One region of the Pseudomonas sp. DTU_2021_1001937_2_SI_NGA_ILE_001 genome, then DNA from elsewhere that is predicted to be linked to it. Evidence: riboswitches for the same ligand, from Rfam matches in the RefSeq annotation. Region 1 holds a riboswitch; each other region holds the start of a gene.
What was found. A riboswitch is a leader RNA that binds a small molecule or an ion and turns the genes downstream of it on or off. The one in region 1 is predicted to bind cobalamin.
Positions count from the first base shown of each region.

Region 2: linked by a shared signal. The riboswitch ahead of cobO (cob(I)yrinic acid a,c-diamide adenosyltransferase) and the one ahead of RRX38_RS04570 (CbtB domain-containing protein) in region 1 are both predicted to bind cobalamin.
Region 3: linked by a shared signal. The riboswitch ahead of RRX38_RS01285 (ABC transporter substrate-binding protein) and the one ahead of RRX38_RS04570 (CbtB domain-containing protein) in region 1 are both predicted to bind cobalamin.

Region 1 covers NZ_CP135971.1:1,174,372-1,182,280, forward strand. Annotated here, with positions in the region: gene cobN (cobaltochelatase subunit CobN) at 1-2,976, opposite strand, end outside; gene cobW (cobalamin biosynthesis protein CobW) at 2,980-4,041, opposite strand; cobalamin riboswitch at 4,132-4,342, opposite strand; cobalamin riboswitch at 4,399-4,615, shown strand; gene RRX38_RS04570 (CbtB domain-containing protein) at 4,708-4,896, shown strand; gene RRX38_RS04575 (CbtA family protein) at 4,908-5,606, shown strand; gene RRX38_RS04580 (cobalamin biosynthesis protein) at 5,590-6,000, shown strand; gene cobM (precorrin-4 C(11)-methyltransferase) at 6,077-6,823, shown strand; gene nfuA (Fe-S biogenesis protein NfuA) at 6,892-7,485, opposite strand; gene RRX38_RS04595 (acyltransferase) at 7,555-7,909, opposite strand, start outside.
Region 2 covers NZ_CP135971.1:2,308,912-2,316,820, forward strand. Annotated here, with positions in the region: gene cbiB (adenosylcobinamide-phosphate synthase CbiB) at 1-580, opposite strand, end outside; gene bluB (5,6-dimethylbenzimidazole synthase) at 577-1,227, opposite strand; gene RRX38_RS09770 (cobyrinate a,c-diamide synthase) at 1,224-2,537, opposite strand; gene cobO (cob(I)yrinic acid a,c-diamide adenosyltransferase) at 2,534-3,145, opposite strand; cobalamin riboswitch at 3,234-3,466, opposite strand; gene RRX38_RS09780 (sorbosone dehydrogenase family protein) at 3,572-4,891, shown strand; gene RRX38_RS09785 (C40 family peptidase) at 5,106-5,645, opposite strand; gene RRX38_RS09790 (C40 family peptidase) at 5,718-6,404, opposite strand; gene RRX38_RS09795 (NAD-dependent deacylase) at 6,481-7,257, opposite strand; gene hda (DnaA regulatory inactivator Hda) at 7,251-7,909, opposite strand, start outside.
Region 3 covers NZ_CP135971.1:301,911-309,819, forward strand. Annotated here, with positions in the region: gene RRX38_RS01275 (ABC transporter ATP-binding protein) at 1-240, opposite strand, end outside; gene RRX38_RS01280 (FecCD family ABC transporter permease) at 237-1,253, opposite strand; gene RRX38_RS01285 (ABC transporter substrate-binding protein) at 1,256-2,269, opposite strand; cobalamin riboswitch at 2,405-2,597, opposite strand; gene RRX38_RS01290 (ATP-binding protein) at 2,851-4,911, shown strand; gene RRX38_RS01295 (MFS transporter) at 4,971-6,443, shown strand; gene RRX38_RS01300 (DUF411 domain-containing protein) at 6,742-7,200, opposite strand; gene RRX38_RS01305 (heavy metal sensor histidine kinase) at 7,166-7,909, opposite strand, start outside.

The DNA.
Region 1 (7,909 bases):
GTTGAGGTCATCCGGCTCGTCCAGCCCGGCGACCGCCTGCACGGCGGCGTCGAACAACTTGATGAGGCTGGCGAAGGCATCGCGGAAGAAGCCCGAGACGCGCAGGGTCACATCCACGCGCGGACGGTCGAGCAGGCTCAACGGCAGAATCTCGAAGTCGTCGACGCGCTGGCTGCCGGTGGCCCATACGGGGCGCACCCCCATCAGCGCCATGGCCTGGGCGATGTCGTCGCCGCCGGTGCGCATGGTCGCGGTGCCCCACACCGACAGGCCCAACTGGCGCAGGTGATCGCCATGGTCTTGCAGGTGACGCTCCAGCAGCAGGCTGGCCGACTGGAAACCGATGCGCCAGGCCGTGGGGGTCGGCAGGTTGCGCACATCGACGCTGAAGAAGTTGCGCCCGGTGGGCAACACGTCAAGCCGGCCGCGGCTTGGCGCACCACTGGGACCGGCTGGCACGAAGCGACCGGCCAGGGCGTCGAGCAGGCCTTGCATTTCCGCCGGCCCGCAGGCGTCCAGGCATGGCGCGACCCGCTGGCGCAAATGTTCGAGAATCGCCTGCAGATCGTCATGAACCGGCAGCGCGTGCAGCGACTCACCCGCCAGCACCCGCTCGATCAGCTGTGCGGCATACAGCTCCAGACGCTCGCGACTGTCGCCCAGGGTCCGCCACGGCGCATCGCTGACCGCCTGCAGCGCCGCCGGGCGCTGTTCGCCACAGGGCTCTCCCAAGGCGCAGTCCAGCGGATCGAACCCCAGCGCGAAAGCCTTGGCCAGGGCGCGCAACAGGCTGGAATGCGCACCACGCCCGTCGCCACGAGGAATGCGCAGCAGCGCCAGCAAGGTGTCGATGCGCAGGCGCCCGGCCGGTGACTCGCCGAACACATGCAGGCCATCGCGAATCTGCGACTCCTTGAGGTCGCAGAGGTAGGTGTCCAGACGCGGCAGCCAGGTAGCGGCGTCCTGCTCGGCATTGGTTGCGGCGTCCAGGCCCAGCTCCTGGTCCAGATGGGTTTCGCGCACACGCTGGAGAATCTGCCGTTGCAGTTCCTGGGCACGGCGCGGGTCGAGCAGTTGCGCCTCGTAGTATTCGTCGGCCAGCAGCTCCAGGTCGCGCAGCGGGCCGTAGGTTTCGGCACGGGTCAGCGGTGGCATCAGGTGGTCGATGATCACCGCCTGGGTACGCCGCTTGGCCTGGGCGCCCTCGCCCGGGTCGTTGACGATGAACGGATAGATGTTCGGCAGCGGCCCGAGAATCGCGTCCGGCCAGCAACTGGCCGACAGGCCCACGCCCTTGCCCGGCAGCCATTCCAGATTGCCATGCTTGCCCACATGCACCAGCGCGTGGGCGCCGTACACCTGGCGCAGCCAGAAGTAGAACGCCAGGTAGCCGTGCGGCGGCACCAGGTCCGGGTCGTGATACACCGCACTGGGGTCGACCTGGTAACCGCGCGCCGGCTGGATGCCGACGAAGGTCAGGCCCAGGCGGATGCCGGCGACCATCATGCGCCCACTGCGGAACATCGGGTCCGCCTCGGGCGCGCCCCAGCGTTGCAACACCGCGTCACGGCTGGCCGCGGGCAGCGCAGCGAAGGCCTGTCGGTAGTCCTTCAGGGCCAGGCTCTGTTGGCAGGGCCGCAGGTCGACGCTGTCGAGGTCATTGGTGACGCCGCCCAGCAAGCGCTGGATCAGCGCGCTGCCGCTGTCCGGCAGGTCCTCTACCGGGTAGCCCTGAGCCTGCAGGGCACGCAGGATGTTCAGGGCGGCACCCGGGGTATCAAGCCCCACGCCGTTGCCGATGCGCCCATCGCGGGTCGGGTAGTTGGCGAGAATCAACGCCACGCGTTTGTCCGGATTGGCGCGCCGCGCCAGTTCTATCCAGCGTCGCGCCAGCTGGGCGACGAAGTCCATGCGCTCGGGCTGGGCGCGGTAGCAGACCACGTCGGACTGGCTGCGCTCGCTGCGCCAGGCCAGGTCCTTGAAGCTGATCGGCCGGCTGATGATGCGCCCGTCCAGTTCCGGCAGGGCAATGTGCATGGCCAGGTCGCGGGCGCCCAGGCCCAGGTCGCTGGCCTGCCAGCCCGGCTCGTTGTCCTGGGCGCAGATCGCCTGGATGACCGGTACATCGCGACGGAACGGCCGCAGGTGCGGCGCCTCCGGCGTCGACTGGGCGAAACCGGTGGTGTTGAGTATCAGCGCCACCCCCGCTGTGTCGAAGAGGTCTTCCACCACCTGCAGACAGCCGGGCTCCTTGAGGCTGGCCACCGCAATGGGCAGTGGATTGAGGCCCTGGGCCTGCAGGCGCTGGCAGAACACATCGATGAACGCGGTATTGGCCGCCTGCAGGTGCGAGCGGTAGAACAGCAGGCCGGCGACCGGTGCGTCAGTGCTCCAGTCGGCTTGCCAGTCGGCCAGGGTGGCGGTGCCGTGCCGGGGGTGGTAGATCGCCGTACGCGGCAAGGCGCAGGGTTCGTCCCAAGGGTACTCGACGCCCAGCCAGCGGCTGGCGATGCAGTTGAACAGATTCAGCGCGTTATCCAGGCCGCCCTGGCGCAGGAACTGCCACAGCCGGTCACGCTCGGCGGCCGGTACGCTGCTCAGCTCGGACAGCTCCGGGTCCGGGCGGTCGTCGCCGGGCACCAGGATCACCTGCACGCCACGCTCGGCCAGCTCCATCAGGCGCTGCACGCCATAGCGCCAGTAGCCAATGCCGCCGTGCAGGGACAGCAGGATCAGCCGCGCATGCTGCAACACCTCTTCGACATACAAGTCCACCGAGGCGTGGTTCTGCACCTGCATCGGGTTGGCCAGACGCAGGCTGGGGTAGTCATCCGGCAGGCGCTGGGCGGCTTCGGCGAGCAGCGCCAGGCTGGAGTCGCCACTGCAGAGAATCACCAGCTCGGCGGGGCTCTGCCCGAGGTCGGCGATGCTGTCGTCCGGCACGAAACCGCCGGGCTGGGTCCTCAACAGGTGCATCGGTCAGGCCAGCGCGGCGTGCAGGCGTGCCTGGAGTTGCGCGGCGTCCAGGTCCTGGCCGATCAGCACCAGCTGGGTGGCACGCGGCTCATCGCTGCGCCAGGCGCGGTCGAAGTGCTTGTCGAAGCGAGTGCCTACACCCTGGATCAGCAGGCGCATCGGCTTGCCGGGAATCGCTGCGAAACCCTTCACACGCAGGATGCCGTGCTCGACCACCAGGCGGTTCAGGGCTTCGAGCAGCACGCTTTCCTGGGCTTCGGGCAGCTGAATGGAAATGGAGTCGAAGGCGTCGTGGTCGTGGTCATCGTCTTCACCTTCATGATGGCTGTCGTGGTGCGTCTTGCGCCCGTCGATGTGCACTTCAGACTCGGCGCCCACGCCAAGCAGCACATTCAGCGGCAGGCGGCCGCTGCTGGCTTCCACCACCTTGACAGCTGGCGGCAGTTCCTCGGCGACTTCGGCACGCACTGCGGCCAGGCCTTCGGCGTCGATCATGTCGGCCTTGTTGAGGATCACCAGGTCGGCGCTGGCCAGTTGGTCGGCGAACAGCTCGTGCAGCGGCGATTCGTGGTCGAGGTTCGGGTCCAGCTTGCGCTGCGCATCGACCTGGTCTGGGTAGGCGGCGAAGGTGCCGGCCTTGACGGCGGGGCTGTCGACCACGGTGATCACCGCATCGACGGTGCAGGCGTTGCGGATTTCCGGCCACTGGAAGGCCTGTACCAGGGGCTTTGGCAAGGCCAGGCCGCTGGTTTCGATGAGGATGTGATCGAGGTCGCCACGCCGCGCCACCAGCTCGCGCATCACCGGGAAGAACTCTTCCTGCACGGTGCAGCACAGGCAACCGTTGGCCAGCTCGTAGACACGCCCGCTGGCCTCCTCTTCGGTGCAGCCGATGGTGCATTGCTTGAGGATTTCGCCGTCGATGCCCAGTTCGCCGAATTCGTTGACGATCACCGCGATGCGCCGGCCTTCGGCGTTGTCGAGCATGTGCCGCAGCAGGGTGGTCTTGCCCGAGCCGAGGAAGCCGGTGACGATGGTGACGGGAAGCTTGGCCAGTGATTTCATCGAGTGCCCTTTGGCGGTTCGGCGGGCAGACGGGACGCCGACCGCGCACGATGCACGACCGGATTCGCCACCGGATCACCCCGCCCGGTTTGAGTGTGAATGCTTCGAGGCAGGTCTCCTGGCTTGCGGCGAGCCCGGCCGTCGGGCCCGGGCATTCGGTGCGCCTTCCCGCGCTGGCAGTGGCGTGGCACCGAACATGACCGCTTACAGTTGCGGGGGCAGCTGCGGCTTGTGCCCTGGCGGGGCCCGCATTCCCATTTTCAGCCCGCTCGCGCAGGCAACCTCAAAGGCGCAAGGCTACGCAGTGCCCAGCGGCAGGTCAACGTCGAGATTGACGCCCCGGCACGACCATGCTCTGCTACACACCTTGTTACGGGTGCCCCTCGCGGGGTGAAACGGGAAACCGGTGCTGCGCCGCTGCTGTCCGCGCGTCGCAAAGTCCGGTGCTGCCCCCGCAACGGTAAGCGAGCGAAAGGCCTATCCACTGTGCCGTTGGCATGGGAAGGCGGCCTTTGTCACGGCGCCCTGGCGCCCCTCGCCAGCCCGGAGACCGGCCCGCCACGAACCTTTCGATGACCTGCGGTGGGCGGGTGCATTCGCTGCCTGCCGGGCGTGCCCGGCGGTGCGTCTGCGCATGGCCTGCCCCTTTTGTACGAGGCAAGCCCCATGACCACCCTGAGCAGCAGCCCCGCTACCCGGACCACCGCCATCCCCCTCGGCCAGCGCCTGGTCGCCGCCACCAGCGCCATCCTGCTGGGCGCATGCCTGGTGTATTTCGCCGGCTTCTCGCACATCGACGCCGTACACAACGCCGCTCACGATACCCGCCACAGCGCGGCCTTCCCCTGCCACTGAGAATCCAGCCGATGTTCAAGCGAATCCTGCAAACCGCTGGTTTCAGCGGCCTGTTGGCGGCCCTGCTGCTGACCCTGGTACAGAGCCTGTGGGTCAGCCCGCTGATTCTCCAGGCCGAGACCTACGAAAGCGCGCCTGCCGCCCAGGCCCACGAGCACGCCGAGGGCAGCGCCGCCCACAGCCACGAGCATGACGAAGAAGCCTGGGCGCCACAGGACGGCTGGCAGCGCGTGCTGTCGACCGCGGCAGGCAATCTGGTGGTGGCGGTGGGCTTCGCACTGATGCTCGTCGGCCTGTATTCCCTACGTATGCCGGGCAGCACGCGGCAAGGCCTGCTGTGGGGGTTGGCGGGTTTCGCGGTGTTCGTCCTGGCGCCGACGCTCGGCCTGCCCCCGGAGCTGCCCGGCACTGCCGCCGCCGAACTGGGACAGCGCCAGACCTGGTGGATCTCCACGGCGGCCGCCACCGCCGCCGGGCTGGCACTGCTGGTATTCGGTCGCGGGCTGTGGCTGAAACTGCTGGGCGCCGCCTGGCTGCTGGGTCCGCACGTGATCGGCGCGCCGCAACCCACGGCCCATGCCAGCCTGGCCCCTGAAGCACTGGAAAGCCAGTTCATCGTCGCCTCGCTGCTGACCAACGCAGTGTTCTGGGTTGCACTGGGAGCCCTGACTGCCTGGCTGTTCCGCCGCGCCCATGTCGGCGAGCAATAAAAGCCAGTTGGCCATCGGCCTGGGTTGCCAGGCCGAGTGCAGCGCCGAGGCGCTACGCGCGCTGATCGACGCCAGCCTGGCCGAACAGGGCCTGAGCCTGGCGCAGGTCGGCGGCCTGGCCTGCATCGAACGACGCCGCGACACACCGGGCCTGCATGCCCTGGCTGCCGAGCTGGGCCTGCCGCTGGTGTTTTTCACTGCCGCGCAGTTGCAGCCCTTCGACGCACAGCTGAGCCATCGTTCGGCATTGGCGTTCAAGCACACCGGCTGCCACGGGGTGGCCGAAAGCGCGGCACTGGCCCTGGCCGCTCAGCTGAACGCTGGCACAGCACGGCTGCTGATCCCCTACCGCAAGAGCCGCCAGGCGACATTCGCCTTGGCAAGTGCTGGCTGATGCCCTCCAATGACGCCTGGCATGGCACGAGCCTGCTCGCTGCCAAGGGTTTTCCTGTTTTTTCGTGGAGTGAAGCGTGACTGTCTATTTCATCGGCGCCGGGCCCGGCGATCCGGACCTGATCACCGTCAAGGGCCAACGGCTGATCCAACAGTGCCCGGTGCTCATCTACGCCGGCTCGCTGGTGCCGTCCGCGGTCCTGGAGGGCCACAGCGCCGTGCAGGTGGTCGATAGCGCAGGGCTGCACCTGGAGCAGATCATCGCGCTGATGAAATCTGCTCATGCACAAGGCCAGGATGTCGCCCGGGTCCACTCCGGCGACCCAAGCCTGTATGGCGCAATCGGCGAGCAGATCCGCCACCTGCGCGAGCTGGGCATCCCCTTCGAGATCATTCCCGGGGTCACCGCCACGGCCGCCTGCGCGGCGCTGCTGGAGACTGAACTGACCCTGCCAGACGTCGCCCAGACGGTGATACTCACCCGCTACGCCGACAGCTCGCCGATGCCGGCCGGCGAAGCGTTAGGTGATCTGGCGCGGCATGGCGCGACCCTGGCCATTCACCTGGGGGTGAAGAACCTTGGGCGCATCGTCGAAGAATTGCTGCCGCATTATGGCCAGGACTGCCCGGTGGCGGTGGTGCATCGCGCCAGCTGGCCAGACCAGGACTGGGTGCGCGGGACCCTGGCGGACATCGAGGTCCAGGTGCAGGCCAAGGGCTTCAGACGCACGGCCCTGATTCTGGTCGGGCGGGTGCTGGCAGCGGACAATTTCGCCGACTCGGCGCTGTATCGCGCCAGCCACGCCCACCTTTTCCGCCCCTGAAACGCCGCGAGCCCGGTACTCAGGTACCGGGCTCGCTGTTGGGACTGGCGAAGGCGAACACCACGCGATCAGTAGTAGGCGTTCTCTTTCTGGCTGTGGTCGGTGACGTCACGCACACCGTGCAACTCGGGAATGCGCTCCAGTAGGGTGCGCTCGATGCCTTCCTTGAGGGTCACGTCGGCCTGTCCGCAGCCCTGGCAACCGCCGCCGAACTGCAGCACGGCAATGTTCTGCTCGCCCTCTTCCACCACGTCGATCAGGCTGACCTGGCCGCCATGACTGGCCAGACCGGGGTTGATCTCGGTTTGCAGGTAGTAGTTGATGCGCTCGTTGATCGGACTGTCGGCGCTGACCATCGGCACCTTGGCGTTGGGGGCCTTGATGGTCAGCTGGCCACCCATGCGGTCGGTGGCGTAGTCGACGATGGCATCTTCCAGGAAGGCCTCGCTGAAACCGTCGATCCAGGCAGTGAAGCGCTTGAGGCCCACGGCCTTGTCGTCCGGCTTCTCTTCGCCGGGCTTGCAGTAGGCGATGCAGGTTTCGGCGTACTGGGTACCCGGCTGGGTGATGAAGATACGGATGCCGATACCTGGGGTGTTCTGCTTTTCCAGCAGGTCGGCCAGGTAATCGTGGGCAGCATCGGTAATGGTTATGGCGGTCATGAATATTCCTCGCAGACGTGGCGGCAGTTTACGCCAATCGCAGGCGTCGCACAAAACCTAGTATTTAGGTCAGGAAAGTGCTACCGCCTGACGCGCCGTGCGACGAGTGTCCAGCCAGGCCTTCATGCGCTGGTACAGACCCTTCTCGATCCATTCGTAGCTCAGCCAGGCACCCCCGGCGATGATCGGCACGCAGAAGGCGAACACCAGATACGGGTTGAGGCTGTAGCGCTGCGCCAGCAGCAGACCGCCATACAGCACCAGTACGTGCAGCAGGTACACCGAATACGAGCAATCGCCAAGCTTCTTGAGTAGCTCGCTGCCGCGAAACAGCGGCTCCAGAGACACGCAGCACAGCACGATCAGTGCGCTGGGCAGGCCCCAGTGCAGCAGGCGCTGGCTGTTATCGAGTTGCAGAATCAGC
Region 2 (7,909 bases), 1.1 Mb from region 1:
CGATCTTCGCCGCTGCCCAGCCGAAGCGTTCGAAACGTTCGTTGCGGTAGCCCCACATGGCATCCAGGGTATTGCTCAGGCGATACAGCACCACGCCCGGAGCGCCGGCGACCACGAACCAGAACAGCGCAGCGAACACCGCATCGCTGCCGTTCTCCAGCACCGACTCGGTGGCCGCCCGCGCCACGCCGTTGGCCTCCAGGTCGTCGGTCTTGCGGCTGACCAGGTAGCTGACCCGTCGCCGCGCTTCAGCGAGGTCGCCACCGCGCAGTGCAGCAGCCACCGGCATCACGTGCTCGCCAAGACTGCGCAGGCCCAGGGCACAGTACAGGGCAAGGATTTCCACCAGGGTGCCTAGATAAGGCAGCCAGCTCAGCAGGGTGACCAGTAGGGTCAGCGGCAACACCGCCAGCACCCAGGCCGTCACGCCGTGGCTGCGCCAGCCGCGCCCGCCGGCGTTGAAGCGTTGTTCGATACGCCCGGCATAATTGCCGAACGCAACCAGCGGATGCGAGCGTTTCGGTTCGCCGAGCAGCGCATCCAGCGCCACGCCCGCCACGCTCAACAACGCCACACTCATGGCTGCACTCCCCATTGGTTGTCATATACCAGTTGTTCCAGCGGGCGCGCCTGCGCCCAGCCTTCGAGCACCAGCATGGGCGCCGGGTAGAACCCCTGCACCGGCCCCAGGCAGAGAATCGCCAGGGGCCGCGCACCGTCGGGCATACCCAGCAGGTCGGCCAGCGCCTGCGGGTCGAACAGCGACACCCAGCCCATGCCCAGGCCTTCGGCACGGGCCGCCAGCCACAGGTTCTGGATGGCGCAGGACAGCGAAGCGATGTCCATTTCCGGCAGGGTACGGCGGCCGAACACATAGGCCTCGCGACCGTCCATCAAGGCCGCGACGATCACTTCGGCGCAATCGCTGATGCCCTCGACCTTGAGCTTCATGAACTCGTCGGAGCGCTCGCCCAGAGCTTCGGCGGTGCGTACCCGCTCGTCCTCCACCAGGGCCTGCAGGCGGCCACGCAATTGAGTGTCACGGATGCGGATGAACCGCCAGGGCTGCATCAGGCCGACGCTGGGCGCGTGATGCGCGGCCTCCAGCAAACGGGCCAGCACCTCGGGCGCCACGCTGCCGCCGCTGAAGTGGCGCATGTCACGGCGCTCGGCAATGACGCGGTACACCGCGGCGCGTTCTTCGGCACTGAACGGCACGTCGCTCATGGGCGCGCCTCGTCAGGGTGGAACAGCGCGGCCACGGCCTGCGGATTGGACGGAAAGTAGAAATGCACGTAAGAGGCGGTGAGCCGCCCCACGCGGTACACCGCCTCGGCGCCGCGCCCGCCGTTGGGGCTGACACCGCGGGCGATGGGCTGCAACTCGGTGCTGGTCAGCGAATGGTGATAGGTGTGCCCGCGCAGCAGGCCTTCGGGCAGCTCCACGGCCTGCAGGGCCAGGGCAGCGAGACGTTTCTGCATCACCGCTTCGCCAGGCAGCAGGCCGACCAGCTCGGCGCGGGTGCCATCGACATCGGTCAGCGCATCGAGCAGGTACAGCATGCCGCCGCACTCGGCCAGCAGCGGCTTGCCGGCGGCATGGTGAGCGGCGATGGCGCCACGCATCGCCCGGTTGTCCTGCAGCGCCAGGTGATGCAGCTCCGGGTAACCGCCGGGCAGGTAGAGGCTGTCGGCCTCTGGCAGCGCGCTGTCGTGGATCGGCGAAAAGAAACTCAGCTCGGCCCCCATGGCGCGCAGCAGGTCGAGGCTGGCGCCATACGTGAAGGCGAACGCCTCGTCGCGCGCCACGGCAATGCGCACACCGGCCAGCAACGGCTCGGCGGCCTCGAGCGGCGGCGCGGCGAAGCTGACCGGCGGCGGCAGCGGCACCTCGCAAGTGCTGGCCAGCGCCTGCGCGGCGGCATCCAGACGCATGTCCAGGTCGTTCAGTTCACTGGCCTGAACCAGGCCCAGGTGGCGGCTGGGCAGTTCGATGCCGGTCTCGCGGGACAGTGCGCCATACCAGCGCAGCCCCTCGGTCAGGCTGTTTTCCAGCAATTGCGCGTGACGCACGGTGCCGACGCGGTTGGCCAGTACCCCGGCGAATGGCAGGTCCGGCTGGTAGCGCGCCAGGCCCAGGGCAAGGGCGCCGAAGGTCTGGGCCATCGCCGTGCCGTCGATCACGCCGAGCACCGGCACGCCGAAATGCCGCGCCAGATCGGCACTGGAGGGCGTGCCGTCGAACAACCCCATGACCCCTTCGATAAGAATCAGGTCCGCCTCTGCCGCCGCCTCCCACAACAGGCGGCGGCTCTCCCCGGCGCCGACCATCCACAGGTCGAGCTGGTACACCGGCGCGCCGCTGGCGCGTTCGAGAATCATCGGGTCGAGAAAGTCCGGGCCGCACTTGAACACTCGGACCTTGCGGCCCTGATTGCGGTGCAGGCGCGCCAGGGCGGCGGTGACGGTGGTCTTGCCCTGACCGGACGCCGGTGCGGCGATCAGGACCGCCGGGCACTGGCGAGAGGCATCACTCACAGTTCGATGCCCTTTTGCGCGCGGATACCAGCCTGGAAGGCGTGCTTGACCATGCCGATCTCCGACACGGTGTCGGCGAGGTCGACCAGCTCAGGCTTGGCGCCGCGCCCGGTGACCACTACGTGCTGCATCGGCGGGCGGGCCTGCAGGTCAGCAAGCACCTGGTCGAGATCCAGGTAACCATGCTTGAGGGCGATGTTCAGTTCATCGAGGATCACCAGGTTGACGCCAGGGTCGGCGAGCATCTGCCGCGACACTTCCCAGGCGGCCTGGGCAGCGGCGATGTCACGCTGGCGGTCCTGGGTTTCCCAGGTAAAGCCCTCACCCATGACGTGGTAGCGCACCTGCTCGGGAAAGCGCCGGAAGAACAGCTCTTCGCCGGTGGCATTGCGGCCCTTGATGAACTGCACCACGCCGCACTGCATGCCATGGCCCATGGCCCTGGCCAGCATGCCGAACGCCGAACTGCTCTTGCCCTTGCCGTTGCCGCTGAGCACCAGCAGCAGGCCGCACTCGTTGGGCGAGTTGGCAATGCGTTCGTCGATAATGGCTTTCTTGCGCTGCATGCGCGCCAGGTGGCGCTCGTCGCGCTCGGGGGATTCGTTCATCTCAGCTCTCCGCTGGTCACACAGGCGAAAGCAGACGACAGGACGACAAGGCAGACGGCGGCCTTGCGCATAGCATCGCCCGCCGTGATGCCGTGAATAAGTGACAGGCCGGTCTCCGGGCTCATGAGCGAAGCGCGAGGCTTCTCCGGGCTAGGCCCGACCATGCGCCTTCCCGACGTGCGTCAGTGGCATAAGGCATGGGGTTGGCTCATCTACCGTTGCGGGGGCAGCGCCGGAATCGAAAAAAGTCTCTTCCCACCGGCTTCCCTGTTTCACCTTGCCAATCGATGATTGCAAGGCACCTGAAACGAACCGCGAAGGGTAGAGTGTTGGGCTGGGAGCGTCAAACAGTATCGGATTGAACCTGGCCGCTCGCCCTGCCTCTATCAGTCATCCCCTCCGGCGCTGCCGAACCAGGAGTCCAGCATGTCCAGATCCGCTCCACGCCTGATCCTCACTTTGCTGGTCGCGGGCGGCCTGGCAGCCTGTGGCGAAACCGCCCGCTTGCAGGTCGCCGACGGCACCGGCCCCAGCCCCCGGCTGCCGGAACCGAACAAGACCCTGATCCCCACCGTGAACATCGCTCCGGCGGTCGGCTGGCCGGCGGGGGCAAAACCGCTCGCCGCACCCGGCACCCAAGTGGTGGCCTTCGCCAATGGCCTGGATCACCCGCGCTGGCTATACGTGCTGCCCAATGGCGATGTGCTGGTCGCCGAATCCAACGCGCCGGCCAAGGCGTCGTCATCGGGCGGCCTGCGCGAGTGGATCGCCAGCAAGATCATGCAGCGTGCCGGCGCCGGCGTGCCGAGCGCCAACCGCATTACCCTGTTGCGCGATGAAGACAACGACGGCGTGGCCGACACCCGCTCGGTCCTACTGGAAAACCTGAACTCTCCGTTCGGCATGGCGCTGGTGGGCCATACCCTCTACGTGGCCGACACCGACCGGCTGATCAGCTTCCCCTACGAAAGCGGCCAGACTCGCATCAGCGCAGCGCCTACCCTGGTCACCGAACTACCCGGCGGGCCGCTCAACCACCATTGGACCAAGAACGTCATCGCCAGCCCGGACGGCCGCAAGCTGTACGTGACGGTGGGCTCCAACAGCAACGTGGGTGAAAACGGCCTGGATCAGGAACAGGGCCGTGCAGCGATCTGGGAAGTGGACCGGGCCAGCGGCCAGAAGCGCCTGTTCGCTACCGGCCTGCGCAACCCCAATGGCATGGATTGGGAGCCCCATACCGGCAAGCTGTGGACGGCCGTGAACGAGCGTGACGAGATCGGCAGCGACCTGGTGCCCGACTACGTGACTTCAGTGCAGGACGGCGGTTTCTATGGCTGGCCCTGGAGCTACTATGGCCAGCACGTGGACCAGCGAGTAACACCGCAGAACCCGGCACAGGTGGCCAAGGCCCTTGTACCCGACTACGCGGTCGGCCCGCACACCGCGTCGCTGGGCCTGGCCTTCTCCAACGGCAAGAGCCTGGCCGCGCCCTTCGACCAAGGCCTGTTCGTCGGCCAGCATGGCTCATGGAATCGCAAGCCGCACAGCGGCTACAAGGTGGTGTTCATTCCGTTCAGGGATGGCAGACCCGCCGGCCAGCCACTGGATTTGCTGACCGGCTTTCTCGACGCAGAAGGCCAGGCCATGGGCCGCCCGGTTGGCGTAGTGCAGGACAAGCACGGCGGTGTGCTGGTGGCCGATGACGTGGGCAATACGATCTGGCGAGTGACATCGGCGCCTTAGGTGATAGATGGCCCCGTACGGCCCTGAGCGGCTTCAGCCGCGATACTGTTCAGTTAGGCCGGGTAGGAGCGGCTTCAGCCGCGAAGCGCCCACATGTTCCCAACAGATGCAGTGAGTTTCCTGGCGCTTCGCGGCTAAAGCCGCTCCCACCGGGGCACATGCCGCTTAGCTCCCAGCTTATGCCGCTACGACCGGAGCCGCACTGCTTGCGCGCTCAGCGGGCGTTCTGCGCCAGGCTCGAAGGCTGCAGCACGCGCTTGGCGTTCAGGTACGCCTTCTGCCAGTAAGGCGAGCCGATGTTGTCCAGCTTGACCGTGCCACCGGTGGCGGGAGCATGCACGAAGCGCCCTTCGCCGACATAGATACCGGCATGGGACACCTGCGAGCCGCCCGAGGTGGCGAAGAATACCAGGTCACCGGTCTGCAGCTGTTCACGGCTGACACTGGGGGCATTCATCACGATCATGTCGCGGGTCGAGCGCGGCAGGCTGATACCGGCCATGTCGCGGTACACGTAGGCGATCAGGCCGCTGCAATCGAACCCGGAATCCGGCGTGTTGCCACCCCAGCGATAGGGCGTACCGACCAGGCCCAGGGCGCGGAACAGCACATCTTCAACGACAGGAGAAGACATGACCGCCGGGGCGATGATGACGGGGCGCTGCACGACCTTGGGCTGCGGTGGCGGCGCACTGGCGCACGCGCCCAGTAAGGCCGCCAGGGAAATCACGGTTACACGCAAGGTCATCGACATCACCACAACAACTCCCTTCGGATGCGGCCTGTTGCCGAAATTCAAAAAACCCGGTCAGGGACCGGGTTCAGATTACTTGTGACGCTTGATGTTAGCTGGCTTGACGCTGGTGGTGGTCATCGCAGTGGTCTGCGCGTCCCCCGTTGCCGGTACCAGCGCCAGTGCGCGCTTGGCTTCGACGAAGGTCTTGCTCCAGTAGGAGTCGTCCAGGCTGTCGATTCTCACACCCCCGCTGCGGCGGCTGCTGGAGTGGATGAACTGGTCATCACCCAGGTAGATGGCGGCGTGGCTGATGCGACCGCGGCCGGCGGTGCTGAAGAACAGCAGGTCGCCTGGCTTGAGGTCGCGGCGCGACACCTGGGGTGCGTCGATATTCATCATTTCGCGGCTGGAGCGCGGCAGGTTCATGCCGGCCTCTTCGCGGAACAGATAGCCGATGAAGCCGCTGCAGTCGAAACCGGCGGTGGAATTGCCGCCAAAGCGATAGCGGGTGCCTATCAGCGACTTGCCACGTTCGAGGATGCTGTCGGCCAGCAGCGGCAACTGATAGCTGGTGTCGTCGGAGAACTCGGCCAGTTCTTCTTCGCTTTCCAGGCTCTGCCGGGATTGCGCATGCAACGCCTGACGGGCGCTGGACTGGGCGGTAACGGAATTCTGGTACTGCTGGGGCTGCTGGGTCACCGATGACTGGGTGGAGCAACCGAACAGGAAAGTCACGAAAGCGAGTGGCACGAGGGGTGCGAAGCGAACAACCTGCATGGGCACGACCGTGGCTGGAAATGATGAGGAGCGCAGACTATGCCCACTATCATGGCAATTTGCAAATTCTATTGAATTAAATGTGACTTATCAGCTCAGGCATGACATGTGCTGCCCTGCCTTGCAGGAAAATGTCCATCGACGCGCTGTGATCGGTGGCCTGAGGATTGATTTCCAAGGTAAAGCCGCCCGACACCCGGGTGCGCAGCATGGGCTCGTGGATGTAAGGAAAGCTCGCCGTGGTGCCGATGCTCAGCACCGCGTCGAAGCCCAGGGTCATCTGACGCTCCAGGGTACGCAGTGCTTCGGCGGGGAGCATTTCCTGAAACAGCGTGACCGGCGGGCGCAGCACACCGCGGCACGCCTTGCACAACGGTGGTAATGGACCGTCCAGATGCACGGCCAGTTCCGCCTCCTGGGCGTTGCATGCCTGGCAGTACAGGGGCCAGAACTGCCCATGGATCTCGATCAGCCGCTCGACCGGGCTGCCCGCCGCGCGGTGGTAGCCGTCGACATTCTGGGTCAGCACCCAGCACTCGGGCTTGCGGCGCTGCAACTGGGCGATGGCGTAATGGGCGACGTTGGGCTCGCCAGCCAGGCAGGCCTTGCCCAACTGGGCGATGTATTTCCAGCACAGCGCCGGGTCGCGGCGCAGCATCGGCCCGGACAGCGCCATCTCGATAGGCAGGCCATCGTCGGTATGGCCGTTGTAGAGCCCCCCGACACCACGATAGGTCGGCAACCCGGAATCGGCCGACAACCCGGCCCCGGTGATCACCAGAATGCGCTGCGCATGACGCAGGGCGGCGGCGGCCTGGCGAATCAGTTGCGGGTCCGGCGTAGCGGCTACCAACCCAGGGTTTCCTTGAGGAAAGGAATGGTCAGCTTGCGCTTTTCTTGCAGCGAGGCCTGGTCCAGGCGTTCGAGCAGCTCGAACAGCGCGCTCATGCTGCGCGTGCCACGGGTCAGAATGAAGTGCCCGACTTCGTCGGTGAGGTGCAGGCCACGCCGCGAGGCACGCAGTTGCAGGGCACGCAGCTTGTCTTCATCGGACAGGCCACGCATCTGGAACACCAGCGCCATGGTCAGCCGCGACTTGAGGTCCGGCAACTTGATGGGCAATTCGCGGGGCGACTTGGAGGCCGCGATCAACAGGCGTCGGCCACTGTCGCGCAAGCGATTGAACAGGTGGAACAGCGCTTCTTCCCAGTCCGGCTTGCCGGCGATGGCCTGCAGGTCGTCCAGGCACACCAGCTCGTACTGCTCCAGATGGTCGAACAGCTCGACGCCCTGCTCCAGCAACTCGGCCAGCGGCAGGTAGACCGCCGGCTCGCCCAGCTGCTTGAAGCGCAGGCACGCCGCCTGCAACAGGTGGGTGCGTCCTACGCCGTCCTTGCCCCATAGATAGATGAGACTTTCGGTCCACCCCGCGTCCGCTTCGCACAGGCGCTCGACATAGCCGAGCGCCGCTGCATTGGCGCCCGGGTAGTAATTGATGAAGGTGG
Region 3 (7,909 bases), 870 kb from region 1:
GTTCAGGCTGGCCAGGGGCTGGCCGTCGATCCATAGCTCCCCGCTGGCTGGCGCCTGCAGGCCGGCCAGCAGCCGGAGCAGCGTCGACTTGCCTGAACCGTTGGGGCCGACGATGCCCAGGGTTTCGCCCGGGATCACTCCCAGGCTCACGTCCTGCAGCAGGGCCTGGCCCTTGACGATGCAGGTCAGTGCGCGACAGGCCAGTGCCGTGGTCCCTTGGGCCTGATTGAAGGCATTCATCGTGGACGTTGCCCCCGGATCAGAATCAGCGCGAACACCGGCGCGCCGATCAGCGCGGTGATGACGCCCACCGGCACGGTCTGGCCCTTGATGAGGGTGCGCGACAGCACGTCGGCGGCGATCAGGAACAGTGCACCGCACAGGGCGCTGAGCGGCAGCAGCCTGGCGTGCCGTACGCCCACCAGCAGGCGCACCGCATGCGGGATGACCAGGCCGACGAAGCCGATGGAGCCGACGATCGACACCAGCACGGCGGTGACCAGTGCGGTGCAGCCGATCAACGATACCTGCACGCGCCGTACCGCGATGCCCAGCGAGGCCGCCGAGTCGCTGCCGAACAGGAAGGCATCCAGGGCGCGCCGATGCCACAGGCACACCAGCAACCCGGCCAGCACCACGGGTACGGCCAGGGCCACCGAGTGCCAGCGCACGCCACTGAAATTGCCCAGCAGCCAGAACATGATGCCGCGCGCCTGCTCGGAACTGGCCGATTTGGTAATCAGGAACGAGGTCAGGGCATTGAACAGCTGCGAGCCGGCAATGCCCGCCAGAATGATGTGGCTGGCGGCATTCGCACGCTGCGACGAGCGCGCCAGCAGGCTGACCATGGCGAAGGCCGCCACCGCGCCGACGAAGGCTCCGGTCGACAGGGAAATTGCCCCGGCGCCCAGACCCAGCAGCGCCACCAGTACCGCGCCGGTGGAAGCCCCGGCGGAAATGCCCAGCAGGTAGGGTTCGGCCAGCGGGTTGCGCAGCAGCGATTGCAGCACCACCCCGGACAGCGCCAGGCCGGCGCCACAGGCGGCGGCGACGATGGCACGGGTCAGCCGGTAGTTCCAGATGATGCCTGCGTCGATGGGATCGACGGGGTAACCGGCCTGCCAGAGTTTGTTGGCCAGGATCTGCGCGACCATCTGCGGGCTGATGTGGGTTTCACCGATGCTGGCGCCGACGATGATCGCCACCAGCAGCAGGGCGCTCACCCACAGGCCGTGCACAAGGATGCGTGGCATGTTCAGCGCGCACCCGTGATGCGGTCGGCGGCGGCTGCCAGTTCTTCGAGGCCGGTGAACAGGCGCAGGCCGGCCTGCATGGCTTCGGCGTCGATGACCACGATGCGGTCGTGACGCACCGCGTCCATGTTGCGGGTCACCGGGTCACGCTTGAGGAATTCGAGTTTCTTGCGGTAGTCGTCGGCCGGGAAGCGTCGACGGTCCATGCGCGCGATCACCAGGATGTCGGGGTTGGCCTTGGCGATGCGTTCCCAGCCGACGGTTGGCCATTCCTCGTCGGATTCGACGATGTTGCGCATGCCCAGGCTGTTCAGCATGAAATCCGGGATACCCTTGCGACCGGCCACGTAGGGGTCGATGTCGAGGTCGGCGCTGGAGTACCAGAACACCGCCGAAAGGTCGCGCTGGCGATTGTGCTGCGCATGGGCGACTGCCGCCGCGAGGCGCTGTCGAAGTTGCGCGACCAATGCCTGACCGCGCTCCTGGACATCGAAAATCTGCGCCAGCTGTTCGACGCTCTGGTACAGCGTATCGATGCCGAAGGCTTCCAGCCGGGTGCCGTCGGCGCCGACCAGGTTGTCCTTGCCTTCGCAGTCGGAGGGCATCAGGTAGGTGGGGATGTGCAGTTCGTGAAATTGCTCGCGGGTGCCGACCACGCCTTGCTTGCCGACCATCCACTCCAGTTGCACCAGTACCAGGCCCGGCCGCTTGCCGAGTACCGCCTCGAAGCTCGGCGCGTTGTCTGCCAAGCGCTCGACCTTGTCGTTCTCGGCCTGGTAACGCGGGTCCACATCGTTGAACCACAGCGAGGTGCCGGCCAGGCGTTCGCCCAGTCCCAGCGCATAGAGCATCTCGGTGCCGGCCTGGCCGATGGTCACCACCTGGCCCGGGGCCTGGGTGAAGGTCAGCGGCATGCCGCAGTTTTCCAGGGTCAGGGGGTAGCGGGTAGGCTCGGCCAGGGCCGTGGCGCTGAACCCCAGGGCGGCGGCGAGCAGCAACAGGCGGGGTGTGGGCATGCGGCGCGGTCTCCTTGCGTGGTGGTAGCGGGCGGCGCACCGAAGGAAACACACCCCGGTCGCATGCCCTCGGGCAAGGTGCGACCCGACCTGCCGAAACGCAGGTGCGGATGTCCTTCCCGGACACCCCGCCGGTCAGTGATCGAATGTGTCGGCAGGTCTCCTGACTGGCATGTCATGGCCTGCTTCCGGCCTTCCCGGGGTGGCCCAGTGGCGGTGTGGAGCGGCTCGATGCCTACAGTTGCGGGGGCAGTTTCGGTTTGGCCTGTACGCCGGCCTGCGAATTCCCTGTTAGTTCCTCTCGGAAACCGACGGCGGCGATGGTAAACGATCTGTCCGGCCGAGGCGAATACACGTACAGCGGTCCCGGATTTCAGACAGGTGGTCCGAAAATATCCGGGGGGGCGGATAAAAGCCTGGTGTTGTGTGTCAAAACTCCCCGCTTACCGGCTATGCTCGCGCCGCTTGGCTGTCCGCCTCGGCCCCATCCTGTCGCGGGAGACCGATCCGGCATTGGCCGTGCCTGCCCTCGACCCCTTGGCGCTTTTCGACCAAGCCTTCGCTCATGGAGCCCTTTGCCGTTGACCGCTGAAACTGCTCCCGTCTTGCTGCTCTGCACGCCAGACCCCGCGCAGGCCGAAGAACTCCGCGCGCTGCTTCTGCCGTTCTACCGCGTCGAGCTGTACGACGACCTGCAGGCCGTGGCACGCCGCGTCGGTATCGACACCGGCCTGCTGCTGCTGACTCAACAGGCGCTGCGCGACGATCCTTGTACCCTGGCCGCCGCGCTGCGCGCGCAGCCGGAATGGTCGCAGGTGCCCATCATGCTGCTGACCCCTGGCAAGCTGGGCGCTGCCGACCAGGCGTACCATGCGTTGCCGGAGGAGGCCGGCCATGTCGTGGTCCTGGAACGCCCGTTCAGCCTCAACACCCTGCTCAGCATGGTCGCCGCCTGCTGGCACGCCCGCGCCCGCCAGTACGATATGCGCGACCGCCTGGCCGAACTGGCCGAAGAGCGCGGTCGCCTGCAAGCACTGCTGGAAAACATTCCGGTCGGCGTGTGCTTCATGGACGAACACGGCCAGAGCCTGATCCGCAACCCACTGTACCGGCGCTACGTGCCGGATGACCTGATTCCCTCGCGCTCGCCGGAAAACGCGCTGCGCTGGGTGGCGCTGGATGACCACGGCAGTCCCTTGCCGCGCGACATGTTCCCCGGCGCCCAGGCGCTGCGCGGTGTGCCGGTCAATGGCATCGAGTTTCGTCACACCCTCGAAGACGGTATGCCGTCCTGGATGCGTGTCAGTGCCGTGCCGCTGTACGGCGAGCAGGGCAAGATCATCGGCGCCGCCTCGGTGATCGTCGACATCAACAAGGAAAAGCAGGCGGAACTGTCGCTGCGCCGCTTCGCCGACGAGCTGGAAACCCAGGTGCAGGCGCGTACCCAGGCATTGGACAGTGCCCTGCAGCAACTCAAGGCCGAGAGTGCCGAGCGCGCACGGGCCGAAGAACAACTGCGCCAGTCGCTGAAAATGGAGGCGGTGGGGCAACTGACCGGCGGCATCGCGCACGATTTCAACAACATGCTCACCGGCGTGATCAGTGCCCTGGAGCTGATCCGCCTGCGTCTGGGCAAAGGCCGGCTCGACGGCGTCGAACGCTTCATGGATGCCGCGTACAGCTCGGCGCAGAGTGCCGCCTCGCTGACCCAGCGTCTGCTGGCGTTCTCTCGGCGCCAGTCACTGGACTCCCGACCGGTGCAGGTCAATACCCTGATCCTGGCGTTCCAGCAGCTGCTCGAAGGTCTGCTCACCGAGCAGGTGCGTGTAGAGCTGCAGTTGTGCAGCGAGGATCCGTGGATCTGGGCCGACGCCAATCAGCTGGAAAATGCCGTACTCAACCTGGTGATCAATGCCCGCGACGCCATGCCCGACGGCGGCGTGCTGACCATCGCCACCGGCCTGCAGCCTGGCAAGGGTGGGCAGGAAATGGTCGATATCAGCGTGCGCGATAGCGGGGCCGGCATTCCTCGTCGCCTGCTGGACAAGGTGCTGGAGCCGTTCTTCACCACCAAACCCATCGGCCAGGGCACCGGCCTGGGCCTGTCGATGGTGTATGGCTTCGCCACCCAGAGTGGCGGGCATCTGGGCATCGCCAGCGAGGAGGGCGAGGGCACGACGGTGACCATCAGCCTGCCGCAGTGCGTGACCAGGACCGAGGACGCCGAAGTCATGGCTTCGGCCGCCATACCGGGCAATGGACAGACCATCCTGCTGGTGGAAGACGACGACTCGGTGCGGCTGATCAATCAGGAAGTGCTGCAAGAGCTTGGCTACCAGGTGGTGGTCGCACGTCAGGCCGAAGAGGCGCTGCGCCTGCTCGACGACCTTCCGAGCCTCGACCTGCTGGTCAGCGATGTGGGCCTGCCCGGCATGAATGGTCGGCAACTGGCCGAGGTGCTGCAGCAGCTGTACCCGAGGCTGCCGGTATTGTTCCTCACCGGGTATGCCGAGGGCGCGATCAAGCGCGAGGACTTCCTCGGCCCTGACATGCACTTGCTGACCAAGCCGTTCAGCCTCGACGTGCTGGCCCATCAGGTGGCACAGATGCTCGAAAGACGCGCGTCGCACGCGAGGCGTTGAACTCTGCCTGAAGCGGGTGAATCACAAGGGCAGGGATCGACACACAGGGAGGGGCGGCGATGCACTCGCCTTCGTTGCAAAAACGCCTGGAGCCCCAGGGCTCCAATGCCGTGCATGTCTATGAAACCGACCTGCCGGCGCGTCTCGACCGGCTGCCCTGGAGCCGCTTCCACACATTGCTGGTCTTTGCCTTGGGTATCACCTGGCTGCTCGACGGGCTGGAAGTGACCCTGGCCGGCTCGGTGGCCGGTGCGCTGAAAGACAGCCCCGTGCTGCGCCTGAGCAACGCCGACATCGGCCTGGCCGGTGCGACCTACATTGCCGGGGCGGTGCTCGGGGCGTTGTTGTTCGGTTGGCTGACCGACCGCCTGGGGCGGCGCAAGCTGTTCTTCATCACCTTGTTCCTGTACATCGGCGCCACCGCTGCCACGGCGTTTTCCTGGAACCTGGCGAGCTTTCTGCTGTTCCGCTTCCTGACCGGGGCAGGCATCGGCGGCGAGTACACGGCGATCAACTCGACCATCCAGGAGTTCACTCCGGCGCGCTTTCGCGGCTGGGTGGACCTGACCATCAATGGCACTTTCTGGATCGGCGCGGCACTGGGCGCGCTGGGCGCCATCGTGTTGCTGGACCCGAACTTCGTCGGCAGCGAAACCGGCTGGCGCCTGTGCTTTGGCATCGGTGCGCTGCTTGGCTTGCTGATCCTGTTCATGCGCCTGTGGATCCCGGAGAGCCCACGCTGGCTGATGATCCACGATCGCCCCGAGCAAGCCCGGCGCATCGTCGAGGCTATCGAGGCCGGGTATCGCGCACGGGGCATCGACCTGCCGCCTGTGCAAAGCCCACCACTGCGCCTGCGCGCCCGTCACCATACACCGCTGCGGGAAGTGTTCAGCACGCTGTTCGTCGCGCACCGCGTGCGCGCCCTGGTGGGCATGAGCCTGCTCACCGCACAGGCGTTTTTCTACAACGCGATCTTCTTCACCTACGCCCTGGTGCTCACCGACTTCTACGCCGTGCCCTCGGCGCAGGTCGGCTGGTACGTGCTGCCCTTCGCCCTCGGTAACTTCTGCGGCCCCCTGCTGCTCGGCCGTTTGTTCGACGTGGTGGGGCGGCGGGTGATGATCAGCGCGACCTACTTCCTCTCCGGCGTGCTGCTGGCAATCAGTGGCTATCTGTTCGCACAGGGCCTGCTGACGGTCGTCGAACAAACCATTGCCTGGATGGTGATTTTCTTCTTCGCCTCGGCGGCGGCCAGCTCGGCGTACCTCACCGTGGCTGAAACTTTTCCCCTGGAAATCCGTGCCCTTGCCATCGCCGTGTTCTACGCCTTCGGTACCGGCCTGGGTGGCATCCTTGGCCCGACCCTGTTCGGCGCGCTGATCGACAGCGGCGAACGCAGCCAACTGCTGCTCGGCTACCTGCTCGGCGCAGCACTGATGATTCTCGCCGCCGGCGTGCAGGCTCGCTGGGGCGTGGCAGCAGAGCGCCGCGCATTGGAGGATGTGGCCAGGCCGTTGTCGCAGGCTTAGGCACCCTCTGTTCGCTTAAGCGGCTGTGGCCCGGTGGGAGCGGCTTCAGCCGCGAAAGCGCCAGGAAATTCACTGCATCTGTCGTGAACAGGCGGTCGCTTCGCCGCTGAAGCCGCTCCTACCCGGCCTAACTGACCAGTATTGGCGGCATGTGGCCCGGTGGGAGCGGCTTTAGCCGCGAAAGCGCTAGAAAATTCACTGCATCTGTCGGGAACAGGCGGTTGCTTCGCGGCTTGATCTCCTCTCCGTTCCAACCGAACGTACTGGCTTTGGTGGTGATGCCGTTTGGTCAGCGCCTTCAGCGGCCAGGGTAGTCGGCCACCACTTGGCGTTCCCCCGCTGCGGTCACGCCGATGACCTGGTAGGCATCCTGGCGGTTGCCATATTCCATGCCCGGCGAGCCCATCGGCATGCCCGGTACGGCGATGCCCAGCAGCTCGGGGCGCTTGTCGAGGTCGATGATCTGCTGCGCCGGCACGTGGCCTTCGACGAACTTGCCGCCAATCACGCCGGTATGGCACGAACCCAGGCTCTGCGGAACGCCCAGGCGCTGCTTGACGGCGGCCATGTCGGTTTCGACATGCTCGTTGACGGTGAAACCGTTGTCCTGCAGGTGCTTGATCCACTGCTTGCAGCAGCCGCAATTGGCATCGCGGTGCACGTCGAGGGTCGGCGCGGCCTGGGCGAGGGTGGCGCTGCTGGCGACGACGGCCAGGATGAGGTTACGCAGGGGCGTGCTGAAGTTCTGCAAGCGCATGGGCTTTACTCGCGTTGTGAGGCGTGGATGTCGGCGCCGGGAAGGTCAGGGTGAAGGTGGTCAGGCCATTGGTTGCACTGCTGACTGACACCTGCCCGGCATGAGCGTGCATGATCGAGCGCACGATGGCCAGGCCCAGGCCGGTGCCGCCCTGGTGGCGCGCGCGGCTGGCGTGCACGCGGTAGAAACGGTCGAACAGGCGTGGCAGGTGCTCGGCGGCGATGCCTTCGCCGGGATTGCTGACCGCCAGGCTGGCCTGCCCGTCGCGCATGCGCAGTTGCAGGCGCACAGGGCTGCAGTCCGGAGCATGGCGGATGGCATTCGATAGCAGGTTGGAGAAGGCGCGCTGCACCATCAGGCGGTCGCCAAGTGCCGTGGCCTGGCCTTCGATCTCAAGGCGGATGCCCTTGTCTTCGGCAGTCAGGGCAAACAGTTCCACCACGCGTTCGGCTTCGGCGCGCAGGTCGAGTTCACTGGCTGCCAAGGGCGCGGACGGCTGGCTGACGCTGGCCAGGTAGAGCATCTGCGAGACCATGCGCGACAGGCGCTCCAGCTCCTCGGTGCAGGATTCCAGCGCCTGCTTGTAGTCCTCCGCAGGGCGCGGGCGGGACAGGGTCACCTGGGCCTTGCCCATCAGGTTGTTCATTGGCGAGCGCAGTTCGTGGGCCAGATCATCGGAAAACTGCGTGAGCTGGCGAACGTCGTCGTC